Regions from separate parts of the Rhodococcus globerulus genome, predicted to be linked through region 1. Evidence: riboswitches for the same ligand, from Rfam matches in the RefSeq annotation. Region 1 holds a riboswitch; each other region holds the start of a gene.

Region 1 (3,665 bases):
AATCGTGCTGCGGATTCGTCACCTTCACCGACAATGTAGTTCTGCATCCGAAGTGCGCGTTGCGCCTGAAATTCCTCGGAAGAACCGTCCACCCAGGAAAAGACGAGGTCGATGTCGAAATTGATGTCGGAGGCATGGGCGGCAAACATGTTCTCGATCGTCGGCCACACACGGCCGAAACGCTCCACCGTTCCACGAACTGCTTCTTCCGGACGCACCGTCCGCCGGGTCAGTGAATTTTCGATGGGCAAAACGATCTCTGTGTCGGACATCGACCACAGTTCGATCTGAAGTCCGATATTCGCGCCGTAGTTGAGACCACTCGCCAGATGAACACGCGGCCGAAAAAGTCGAAAGATGCGGGCTTTTGGTGTGGTGGACAGTGCGCCGTCGGCTATCAAGAGCGCTGGACTCTTCTTAGCGTCGAGAGTCTTCGAATAGAAGGGTGTGTTCTGGCATCCGTCGATCAGCGCGCGGCGCAATTTCTTTCGGTTGTCCCAGTTGACCGCGATGACTGCTCGTTCGTCGTTGCCGCGTACGAGGAGGTATTCGACACCTGCCGCGTCGAGAATATCGCGGATGAACAGCAGGTCCTCGATCATCGCTTCGAGCGGGGTTGTGGTGACGATAGGGAGGGCAAACCGATTCTTGAACCGCACAGTTTCCGGACGGTCCTCCAATCGAGCGCGCACGGAGGACGAGACGGGTTTCACTGTGTCAGTGGTGTCCTGCTCCGGGGGTACGAAGTAGATGTCGTGCGGAGCGGGAGATTGTGTGATGACGTGCCTTTCGATGACAGGGCGCGCGGAGGCGGTGTCGTGCCAGTCTAGTCGGGAATTGGAGCGATTCGTGTTGGTGGGGAGTTTGCGCATACTCGGTACCGACACGCGAATTCGAATCCTCGAGAGTGAAAAGGATCGGGTGTCGGTTGTGGCAGGTGGCGCGTGGTTTCTGCCATCTTCTGGCATCTCGGGTTCATAGGGACCAAGCGCTGTTCTCGATACGATCACAGCAGGTGCAGAGTTCCAGCGACAAGGACCGGCTAGCTGGACGGCAACCCTTCATGCCGATGGGGTGCCCCGGGATCACACCTGGCGACACGCGTGGTGTGTGTCGCAAGCGGCAGTTGCGGCACTACCCGTCAGTGAAAGAGGGCTGACGGTTCTGCGGCCGGCACTGTGCGCTCCCGAGTAGTCCTCGAACAGGAGTAGAAGCCGATGACCTCCACCCTTCCCATCCACCTCGCCGTAGCGCTTGACGGCGCCGGCTGGCACCCGGCGGCCTGGCGAGAACCCCATTCGCGTCCGAGCGAGCTGTTCACCGCGTCGTACTGGACCGATCTCGTTACTACAGCCGAACGCGGTCTGCTCGACTTCGTGAGTATCGAGGACAGTCTTTCCGTACCGGGTAACCCATTCGAGCCAGTCGGTGACGCAGTCGATCGTGTGCGCGCTCGACTGGACGCACATCTCGTGGCAGCCAGGCTGGCACCGGTGACGCGCAATATCGGGTTGATTCCGACGATCACCACGACGCATACCGAGCCGTTTCATGTCTCCAAAGCTGTTGCAACACTCGACTACACGTCGCGAGGCCGCGGCGGGTTGCAGGTGAAAGTCTCAGCGTCCGAAGCGGAGGCCTCGCATTTCGGCCGGCGCGATATCCCCGCGTTGACCGAAGATGATCGGGCGTTGCTGGTTTCAGGCAACCTTCCCGATTTCGTACGGGATCTGTTCGAAGAGTCGGCTGAGGCCGTCGATGTGGTTCGGCGCCTCTGGGACAGCTGGGAGAATGACGCCGAAATTCGTGACGTGGAGCATCGACGGTTCATCGATCGAGACAAGTTGCATTACATCGACTTCGAGGGCAAGTACCTATCCGTGCGTGGACCGTCGGTCACTCCGCGGCCGCCGCAGGGGCAGCCACTTGTCGCAGCTTTGGCACACCAGCGCGTTCCGTACGAGCTGGCTGCTCGAACAGCCGATCTGGTGTTTGTGACTCCTCTCGACGATGGTCAGGTGCCCTCGATTCTCGCCGAAGTGCGGGCGGCGCAGGAACGGGTTGAGCGCTCGGGCGAACCGCTCCGGGTATACGGCGACATTGTTGTGTTCTTCGATGCGGCAGGGGAATCGGGTCGAGAACGACTCGACCGCCTGGACAATGCGTCGGGTACCCAGTACCGCTCTGATGCACTGATCTTCACCGGCACGCCGGCTGAATTGGCCGATCACCTTCTCCGCTGGCAGCAGTTGGGGATCGAGGGCTTTCGTTTGCGACCCGGTGTTGCCGTGGACGATCTTGACACGATTGTGAATGACCTGGTACCAGAACTGCAGAAGCGCAACGTATTCCGCCCAGCGTATCCAGATACGAATCTCCGCGGACTTCTCGGATTGCCGATCGACGTCCCCAACCGCTACGCCGCCGGCACTCCGGCTGCCTGAACAGACGAGGAATACTTTCATGAGTTCTCAGCAGCGTAAGCAGGTCATCTTGGGTGCCTACCTGGGCGGCGTCAACCATCAGACGGCGTGGTGGGATCCGCAGGCGGGCAGCCAGATCGAATTCGACTCCTTCGAACACACCGCTAGAACCGCCGAGCGCGGAAAATTCGACTTCTTCTTCCTGGCAGAAGGACTGGCACTTCGCGAACGCGCGGGACAGATCTTCGATCAGGACATCATCGGCAGGCCGGATACCTTCACGGTGCTCGCCTCATTGGCGGCAGTAACCGAACACCTCGGATTGGCCGGCACCATCAACTCGACGTTCAACGAGCCGTACGAATTGGCCAGACAGTTCGCGACACTTGATCAACTGTCCGGTGGCCGCGCGGCCTGGAACGTCGTGACGTCGTTCGATGCCTTCACCGGGCAGAACTTCCGTCGCGGCGGTTACCTCGATCGTGCGCAGCGGTACGAGCGCGCCGAGGAAACCGTCGCACTCGTCCGTGAAATCTGGGATTCGTGGCGAAGTGACGATATCGTCGCAGACAAGGATTCCGGTCGTTTCCTCGCGCGAGCAGAGGCTGGTGAATTCGCTTTCCACGGATCACAATTCGATGTGAACGGTCGGTTCACTGTTCCGCGCAGTCCGCAGGGTCGCCCGGTCATTCTTCAAGCTGGTGTCTCGCCGCAGGGGCGGGATTTTGCGGCCGGCAATGCCGACGCGATCTTCTCGCCGTACGGGCAACTGCCTGAGGCGTCGGACTTCTATCGGGACATCAAGGCCCGTGCTGTTGCAGCCGGGCGTGATCCGGGTGACATCAAGATTCTGCCGTCGGCGAGCTTTGTGCTCGGCACGTCCGAGGCTGATGCTATCGAGAAGTACCGTGACATTCGCGATCAGCAAGTAACAGGCCAGACGGCGTTGATCCTGCTCGAGCAGATCTGGAATCTCGATCTTTCGGGTTACGACCCGGAAGGACCGCTACCTGATATCGCACCGGATCCCGAAGCATCCCCGATCATTCAAGGACGGGCATTCATCCATCAGGACCGCTTCGAGACCGTCGCGAAGTTGCGCGCCGTGGCCGAGAACAAGAAGCTGAATCTGCGTGAGGTCGTGATCGATCAGTTCGAGCGCGGGCCGATAGTCGGTACAGCGCAACAGATCGCCGAAAAGATCGATTCGTTTGTGCAGAACGACGGTTCTGATGGATTCAT
Region 2 (3,665 bases), 3.2 Mb from region 1:
CGCCTACTTCGGACCGAACCCGTCGTCGCAGTTCCATGCCAAGCAGTCGGGTGAAACCGAGGTGGTCGGTGAGTTCTCCGGTGCGGGTGACACCCTGCAAGGTCAGATCGCTGTGCTGGTGAAGAAGGACAACGGACTGATCAAGGCTATTAACGACGCCATCAACCACACCATCGAGAACGGTACGTACCAGCAGATTCTCGAACGCTGGAACATTACCGGTGAAGCCGTCGACACGTCGCTGATCAACCCGCCCGGTCTTCCGAAGACCAAGTGAGTATCCGTCGATGAGTGAGATAGTCGATGTGATCGTCATCGGCGGAGGGCTTGTCGGGTCCTCCGCCGCGTGGCGGCTCGCGGCGCGCGGGCACAGCGTCGTACAGCTCGAGCAGTTCGCGCCGGGGCACAAGCACGGTGCGTCACACGGCACGTCACGTATTTACCGGCAGGCCTACGACAATCACCTGTACACCGGGCTGGCAGCGTCGGCTCTTCCGCTGTGGCGGGAGTTGGAAACCACAACGGACATCGGGTTTCTGGAACTGACGGGCGCCGTTGATCACGGGCTGCCCGCTGCGGTACTGACCAAGTCGCGGGTACTTGTCGAAGCGGGCATCAAGGGTGAGATCCTCACTCCTGCGCAAGCGTCGGCCCGCTGGCCGGGGCTGCGATTCGACACGACAGTCCTCCATCACCCCGACGCGGGCAGGCTGCACGCGGACCGCGCTGTCGTCGCCCTCGAAGCGGGTTCGCGACTCGAGGGAGCTGACGTCCGCCACGACACGCGCGTCCTGGCAGTTGCCGAGGCGTCGTACGGCGTCGACGTGATCACGGAGGGCGGGACGCTGCGAGGGCGGCACGTCGTTATTGCCGCCGGCGCGTGGACCGCGGAATTGATCGGGCGAAGCGAACTCGGCGCATCGGTCGTGTTGCCGACTTTGCGCACGACGCAAGAACAACCGGCACACTTTGCGCCACTCGATCCGGGAACCGCGTGGCCGAGCTTTGTCCATCATCCCGGTGCAGAGCTGGACACAGCCGGGATCTACGGGCTCGGTTCCGAAGACGGCATCAAGATCGGCGAGCATGCGACGGGGCCGGAGGTGACTCCGCAGACTCGCAGCTACACGCCCGACATCGCAGGCGAACAGCGTCTGGTCGACTATGCCGAAGCCTGGTTGCCGGGTGTCGATTCGACGCAGGTCGAGTCCCTGACCTGCCTGTACACCAGCACACCTGACAGCAATTTTGTGATCGACAGGGTCGGTGCGATCACCGTCGCCGCAGGTTTCTCCGGACACGGATTCAAATTCGGGCCGGCGTTGGGTGAGCTGGTGGCTGATCTGGTGGAAGGAAATGCTCTGTCGCCGCAGCAATTCCAGTTAGGGGTGCGGTGAATGCGGCGCAAGGAAACCGAAAGGAAGATCATATGAGTGTCGAGATTGCGGGAATCGGCGGCGTAGAGGTGCGGTCGGTGTCGCAGAACGATCCGCTGGCAGCGCCGCTCATCGCGGAATTGGCGCTGGAATACAGTTCGCGATACGGCGGTACGCGTGACGAGATATTCGAAGATCTCACCACCTATCCGGCCGAGGAATTTGCGCCTCCGCACGGAGCGCTGCTGGTTCTCACGCTCGGTGATCAAGCCATCGCCGGTGGTGCGTTTCGTCAATTCGATTCCACCACTGCCGAACTGAAAAGAATCTGGACGTCAGCGTCCTTTCGTCAGCGTGGCCTCGGAAAGATCGTTGTCCGGGAGTTGGAGTCCGAGATCGCAGCTCGGGGATACCGCAGGGTCTATCTCACAACCGGTCCGCGCCAACCCGAAGCGGTCGCGCTCTACTTGTCCTGTGGCTACGCACCGCTGTACGACACTGCACTATCACCGCTCGAGGTGGGGATTCATCCATTCGAGAAGAAGCTGCAGGTGCGACATGACTACGACCGGCGGGTATCGGCATGAGCGCGGCGGCGTTCCCGAAAATGTGGCGTAGCCTGCAATTCCTACTGAACGAGTTGACAACTCGCGATCATCTCGTAGACTTGCGAAAGACCATCTCGAGCGACAGAGAGACCTGGCTCAATGAAGTCGCAGCAACCCTTCGTGTCATCGCGTGAGGGTGCTACCGCCAGGATCGATGGAGGAATGAAGTAATGAAGGCAGTTGAAGGCGGTTTCGATACCGCGTGGTCGCGTCGTCACGTAGACCTGTGCCGCACAGCAGGATCGTTCTGTACTCACTGACCATGGCCGCGATGTTTGCCGTCGTAGTTGACCCTGGTCAGTCTCTCGAGGCTCCCGTACGTGGGTAAGCCTGTTTTCTCTTCTCTTCGTAGCTGATTCGTGCTTGCTTGCCCCGTTCTCCGGTGGTGACAAGCGCGCTTTTCCGCATGCCCCTTTAGGAGTTCTTGGTGTCTTCACGCTCAATCGGTGCTCGCTCACGCGTCACCGTCGCCGCTGGTATCGGCGCTATCTCGGTTCTCGGCACCGTACTTGCCGGTTGCAGCACCAGTAGTGGCGACACCAGCGCCGACGCCGGGCCGGCCCAGTCAGGTGGAACCCTGCGCTACGGACTCTCGACGGCGCCTACCTGCGCCGACCCCGCACAGGCGGGCACGAATCAGACCGTGTATGTCACTCGTACCGTGGTTGATTCGCTGACCGACCAGGATCCGGAGACGGGTGAGATCACACCGTGGCTGGCAAAGAGTTGGGACATCAGCCCCGATGCAGCAAGCTTCACGTTCACGTTGCGCGACGATGTCACGTTCAGTGACGGTACGCCGGTGACGGCCGAGTCGGTCAAGAAGAACTTCGACGTGGTCAAGGATCTGGGCCCGAACGCCTCACTGGCAAAGAGCTACCTGTCCTCGTACACGGGCACCGAGGTCGTCGACGCCCACACCGCCAAGATCAATTTCTCCGGTCCCAATGTTCAGTTCCTGCAGGCAACTTCGACCCCGCAGCTCGGCATTCTGGCGGACTCGACCACGGCACTACCGTCGGAGCAGCGTTGCTCCGGGACAGCCGTTGTCGGATCCGGCCCGTTCGTCTACACGGATTGGCAGCAGGATCGATCGGTCGCGATCGAGAAGCGCGCCGGGTACAACTGGGCCTCGGATGTGACCGGCCACCAGGGGGAGGCGTATCTGGACGGCGTCAACTTCACGGTTGTGCCGGAGTCGGGAGTGCGTGCGGGCAGCGTCGCATCCGGCCAACTGGACGCGGTCAGTGACGCGTTGACGCAGGACGCTCCGCAGATCGAAGCGGCAGGCGGGCGAATTCTCACCCGGCCCAATCCTGGTGTGAGCTTCTTCTTCCAGCCCAACGTGAGCCGCGGTGTTCTTGCCGATCAGGCTGTGCGCCAGGCAATCATCCCCGCCATCAATCGGCAGGAACTTGTCGACACGGTGCTGGATCCGTCGTTCTTCCCGGCGACGAGCCCACTTGCGCACACCACTCCGCTCTATGCCGATCAATCAGGTGTCGTGACCTATGACGCTGACAAAGCGGAAAGGCTACTCGATGCGGCAGGGTGGAAGGCCGGTTCAGACGGAGTGCGTGAGAAGGACGGCCAGAAACTGACTTTCGCGATTTCCTTCAGCCCGGCGTTCGCCGGCAACCAGGCAATCCTCGAGCTGGTTCAGCAGCAGCTGCGGAAGGTG
Region 3 (3,665 bases), 1.1 Mb from region 1:
CCAAGGAAAGTGCGGGTCTCGGGCACGGGATTCCATGCACCGGCGGTCTTTTCGTAGTTCCAATCACGCTGATTCGAAACCAGGATGCTCACGGCGTTGATCAGGCGGGTGACGTCGTCGGAGCTGCTGCCCAACCCGAGGCTGGCGCGCACGGCACCGCCGGACAGGCCGAGACGCGAGAGCAGCGGGTGCGCGCAGAAGCGTCCGTCGCGGACGCCGATGCCGTGTTCTGCGGAGAGGAATGCGGCAACCTCGCCGGCCTCGTAGCCGTCGACCGTGAAGGTGACGATTCCGACGGCGTCGGGAGCATCGGCCCACAACCGGAGCAAGTTGACGCCGGCGATGGCGGCCAGTCCGTCGGTCAACTGAGCGGTGAGCGCCTTCTCGTGCTCCGAGATGGCGTCGAAGTCGAGCGCGGTCAGTGCGTCGCAGGCTGCGGCGATTGCAGCAGCACCGAGGACGTTGGGCGAACCGGCCTCGTGACGGGCGGGAGCACAGGCCCACTCGGTGGATTCCAGCGTCACCTCACGGACAGCGCCGCCACCGGCAAGGTACGGCTTGGCCTCGTCGAGCCAGTCGCGGCGACCGACGAGGACGCCGGCACCGAACGGTGCGTACAGCTTGTGACCCGAGAACGCGAGGTAGTCGACTCCGCATTCCTGCAGATCGATACGACGATGGGGAGCCAACTGAGCGGCGTCGACGAGGATGCGTGCACCACAACGGTGTGCAATGTCCGCGAGGCGTGCGATCGGCAGGATCTCGCCGGTCACGTTGGACGCTCCCGTGATGGCGAGGAGCGCGGCGGGCTTGGTGCACAGTTCCGCAATCAGGCGCTCGATGGTCTCTTCGACGGTATCGGCGGCCGTGACGATGCGAGCGTCGTTCCAGGGCAACAGGTTTGCGTGATGCTCGACGTCGAGAACGACGGTGCTGCCGGGCACGGACTGAGCGAGAAGATTGAGCGAGTCCGTGGTGTTGCGGGTGAAGACGACAACCTGATCGTCAGCGCAGTTCACGAAGCGAGCAACCGATTCGCGAGCGTTCTCGTAGGTCAGCGTGGAGATCCGGGAGGCGTATCCGGCACCGCGGTGAACGCTGGCGTACGTGGGAAGAAGTTCCGCAATGCGATCGGTGACCTGGGCCAATGCGGGCGCGCTCGCTGCGTAGTCGAAGTTCGCGTAGGAACACTCACCACCCTGGACGAGGGGAACCTGTAGGTCGGCGCCAGAAACCTTGGCAATGGGAGCGGTGCAGGTATCGGCACTCAGAACAGCAGTCATCGAAGACAATCCTCACGTTCAAGGACTCATTCGTTCGGGTGATGTCCCCGGAAGAGTCCGCGCTTGCCGAATCCGTTTTCGGATACAGCCGGGTCGTCACCCGGAGCACCCCACCGCGGAGGAGGGTTGCCGACCAGCAAGCCGGGGCTGAACACTGGTACTCGTGACCTGCAAACGAGAATGGCAGGAGTCAACCGGCTTGTCAACCCCAACGCAGAACACGCTCTCGACTCCGACAAATCGCCCGACATCTCTTCGTGGTGACCACCATCACGGTAACGTTTCGGCCTCCGTGGCACCGCAACCTTCCGAGGAGCCTTCACGGGCCATAAGCGCTTGACCTACAGAATCATTCACCGAGTTTGACAAATACGATTCGTTCCGAATCTCGCATTGACCCTTCATTCCTTGCATTCCAGAGAGATTCGAACAGATTTCGAGCAAACGATTACGAGAATCCTTAAACAGCAACAAAATACAGATCGATAGTCGAACAAGACCGGCAGATTCGTCAACACTGCACCATCTTTCATTCATTTGAGTCGCCAGAACTGCGCAGCTACGTTGAATTGCAAAGCAATAGCCCGGTCTTTACTGCGATGGTGCGAGCGCATGCCCACCTACGTGACCTGTGGCCGCCGTACGAGGGCTGAGCGCGTCGACGATGTCGCCGGAGTGCGACAAGAACGCTGAACTGTGTGAAGGAGCGAGATGACTGCGGTCAAAAACGCGTGGAGGGGACTACGGAAACCCGTATTCGTCCCGGCATCGATAGTGATCTTCGGGTTGATCGCCTTTGCTGTGATCTACTCCGGGACTGCGTCCGACGCCTTCCAGAGCCTCAACAACGCCATCACCGATGGTGTCGGCTGGTGGTACATCCTGTCTGCCACCGGATTTGTGGTCTTTGCGCTCTACTGCGCGATCAGCCGGATCGGCAACATCAGACTCGGCCGCGACGACGAACAGCCCGAGTTCGGCATGATGTCCTGGTTTGCCATGCTCTTCAGTGCAGGCATGGGCATCGGTCTGGTGTTTTACGGAGTGGCAGAACCACTTTCGCACTACGTGGACCCGCCGGTCGCGGGCCGGGTAGCAGGATCGACCGACGCGGCCGCAAATCAGGCAATGGAACTGACGATGTTCCACTGGGGCCTGCACGCGTGGGCAATCTACGTTGTCGTCGGCCTCGGACTGGCGTACATGACCTACCGCAAGGGTCGCCCGCTGTCGATCCGCTGGCTCCTCGAACCCCTGCTCGGACGCGCCCGCATCGAGGGCAAGATCGGGCACGCCATCGACGTCGTTGCGATCGTCGGCACCCTGTTCGGCGTCGCTACCTCGCTCGGATTCGGTGTTCAGCAGATTACCGCCGGCCTCGACTACCTCGGCTGGGTGGAGACCGACAACTGGTTGGTCATCGCCATCATTGTCATCGTGACAGGTATGGCTACATTCTCCGTGGTCTCCGGCGTCACCAAGGGACTGAAGTGGCTCTCCAACATCAACATGATCCTGGCCGCGGTTCTAGCTCTGTTCGTGCTGATCCTCGGCCCCACGCTGTTCCTCCTGCAGTCCTGGGTGCAGAACCTCGGCGGCTACGTTCAGGCTCTTCCGGAACTGATGCTGCGTACCTCACCGTTTGCCGACGACGGCTGGGCCGGCGCGTGGACGATCTTCTACTGGGGATGGTGGATGAGTTGGGCGCCGTTTGTCGGCATGTTCATCGCCCGCATTTCGCGTGGACGCACCATCCGTGAATTTGTGTTCGGTGTTCTGCTCGCGCCCACACTCGTCGGTTCGCTGTGGTTCACGATCTTCGGCAACTCCGGCATCCTGCGTCAGCGCAACGAGGGCACCATGCTCGACGCGTCCGGCGCCGTCGATACCAACACGTCGCTGTTCACGCTGCTCGACGGTCTTCCGCTCGGCACGATCTCGAGTATTCTCGCCATCGTTGTCATCGTGTTCTTCTTCGTGACGTCGGCCGACTCGGGCTCGATCGTCATCGACATTCTCGCGACGGGCGGCAATCTCGAGACATCCAAGATCACCCGGGTCTACTGGACCTTCCTGTCCGGCGCCGCCGCAGCTGTTCTGCTCCTTGTCGGCGGCAGTGGATCACTGACCGCCCTGCAAACCGTGGCTATCGCGACGGCGGTTCCGTTCTCGATCATCATGGTGCTGGCGTGCCTGTCGATGCTCAAGGCGTTCCGATACGAGGTTGCCGCGGCTCCGCGGTACTTGCGGATCTCGACCACCAACAGCTCGGTCGACGTGCCACAACCGTCGACCAAACGATTGCGCGACCTGAACATCTCGTCGAGCTTCGCCGGGCTGACGCCGTCGCAATCAGGAATCACCACTGATCCGAGTGATACC

Evidence for each region. A riboswitch is a leader RNA that binds a small molecule or an ion and turns the genes downstream of it on or off. The one in region 1 is predicted to bind S-adenosylmethionine.
Region 2: it holds a riboswitch for S-adenosylmethionine, as region 1 does, so the genes downstream of both, KYT97_RS31255 (putative leader peptide) here and KYT97_RS27460 (LLM class flavin-dependent oxidoreductase) in region 1, are expected to answer to the same signal.
Region 3: it holds a riboswitch for S-adenosylmethionine, as region 1 does, so the genes downstream of both, KYT97_RS22305 (aminotransferase class V-fold PLP-dependent enzyme) here and KYT97_RS27460 (LLM class flavin-dependent oxidoreductase) in region 1, are expected to answer to the same signal.

Annotation. Positions count from the first base shown of each region.
Region 1 is NZ_CP079698.1:6,030,573-6,034,237, reverse strand. It holds gene KYT97_RS27465 (stealth family protein) at 1-602, opposite strand, end outside; SAM riboswitch class IV at 1,015-1,128, shown strand; gene KYT97_RS27460 (LLM class flavin-dependent oxidoreductase) at 1,218-2,444, shown strand; gene KYT97_RS27455 (NtaA/DmoA family FMN-dependent monooxygenase) at 2,464-3,665, shown strand, end outside.
Region 2 is NZ_CP079698.1:2,480,120-2,483,784, reverse strand. It holds gene KYT97_RS11310 (ABC transporter substrate-binding protein) at 1-277, shown strand, start outside; gene KYT97_RS11305 (FAD-dependent oxidoreductase) at 288-1,397, shown strand; gene KYT97_RS11300 (GNAT family N-acetyltransferase) at 1,430-1,963, shown strand; SAM riboswitch class I at 2,051-2,145, shown strand; gene KYT97_RS31255 (putative leader peptide) at 2,155-2,244, shown strand; gene KYT97_RS11295 (ABC transporter substrate-binding protein) at 2,412-3,665, shown strand, end outside.
Region 3 is NZ_CP079698.1:4,901,189-4,904,853, reverse strand. It holds gene KYT97_RS22305 (aminotransferase class V-fold PLP-dependent enzyme) at 1-1,283, opposite strand, end outside; SAM riboswitch class IV at 1,338-1,452, opposite strand; gene KYT97_RS22300 (BCCT family transporter) at 1,995-3,665, shown strand, end outside.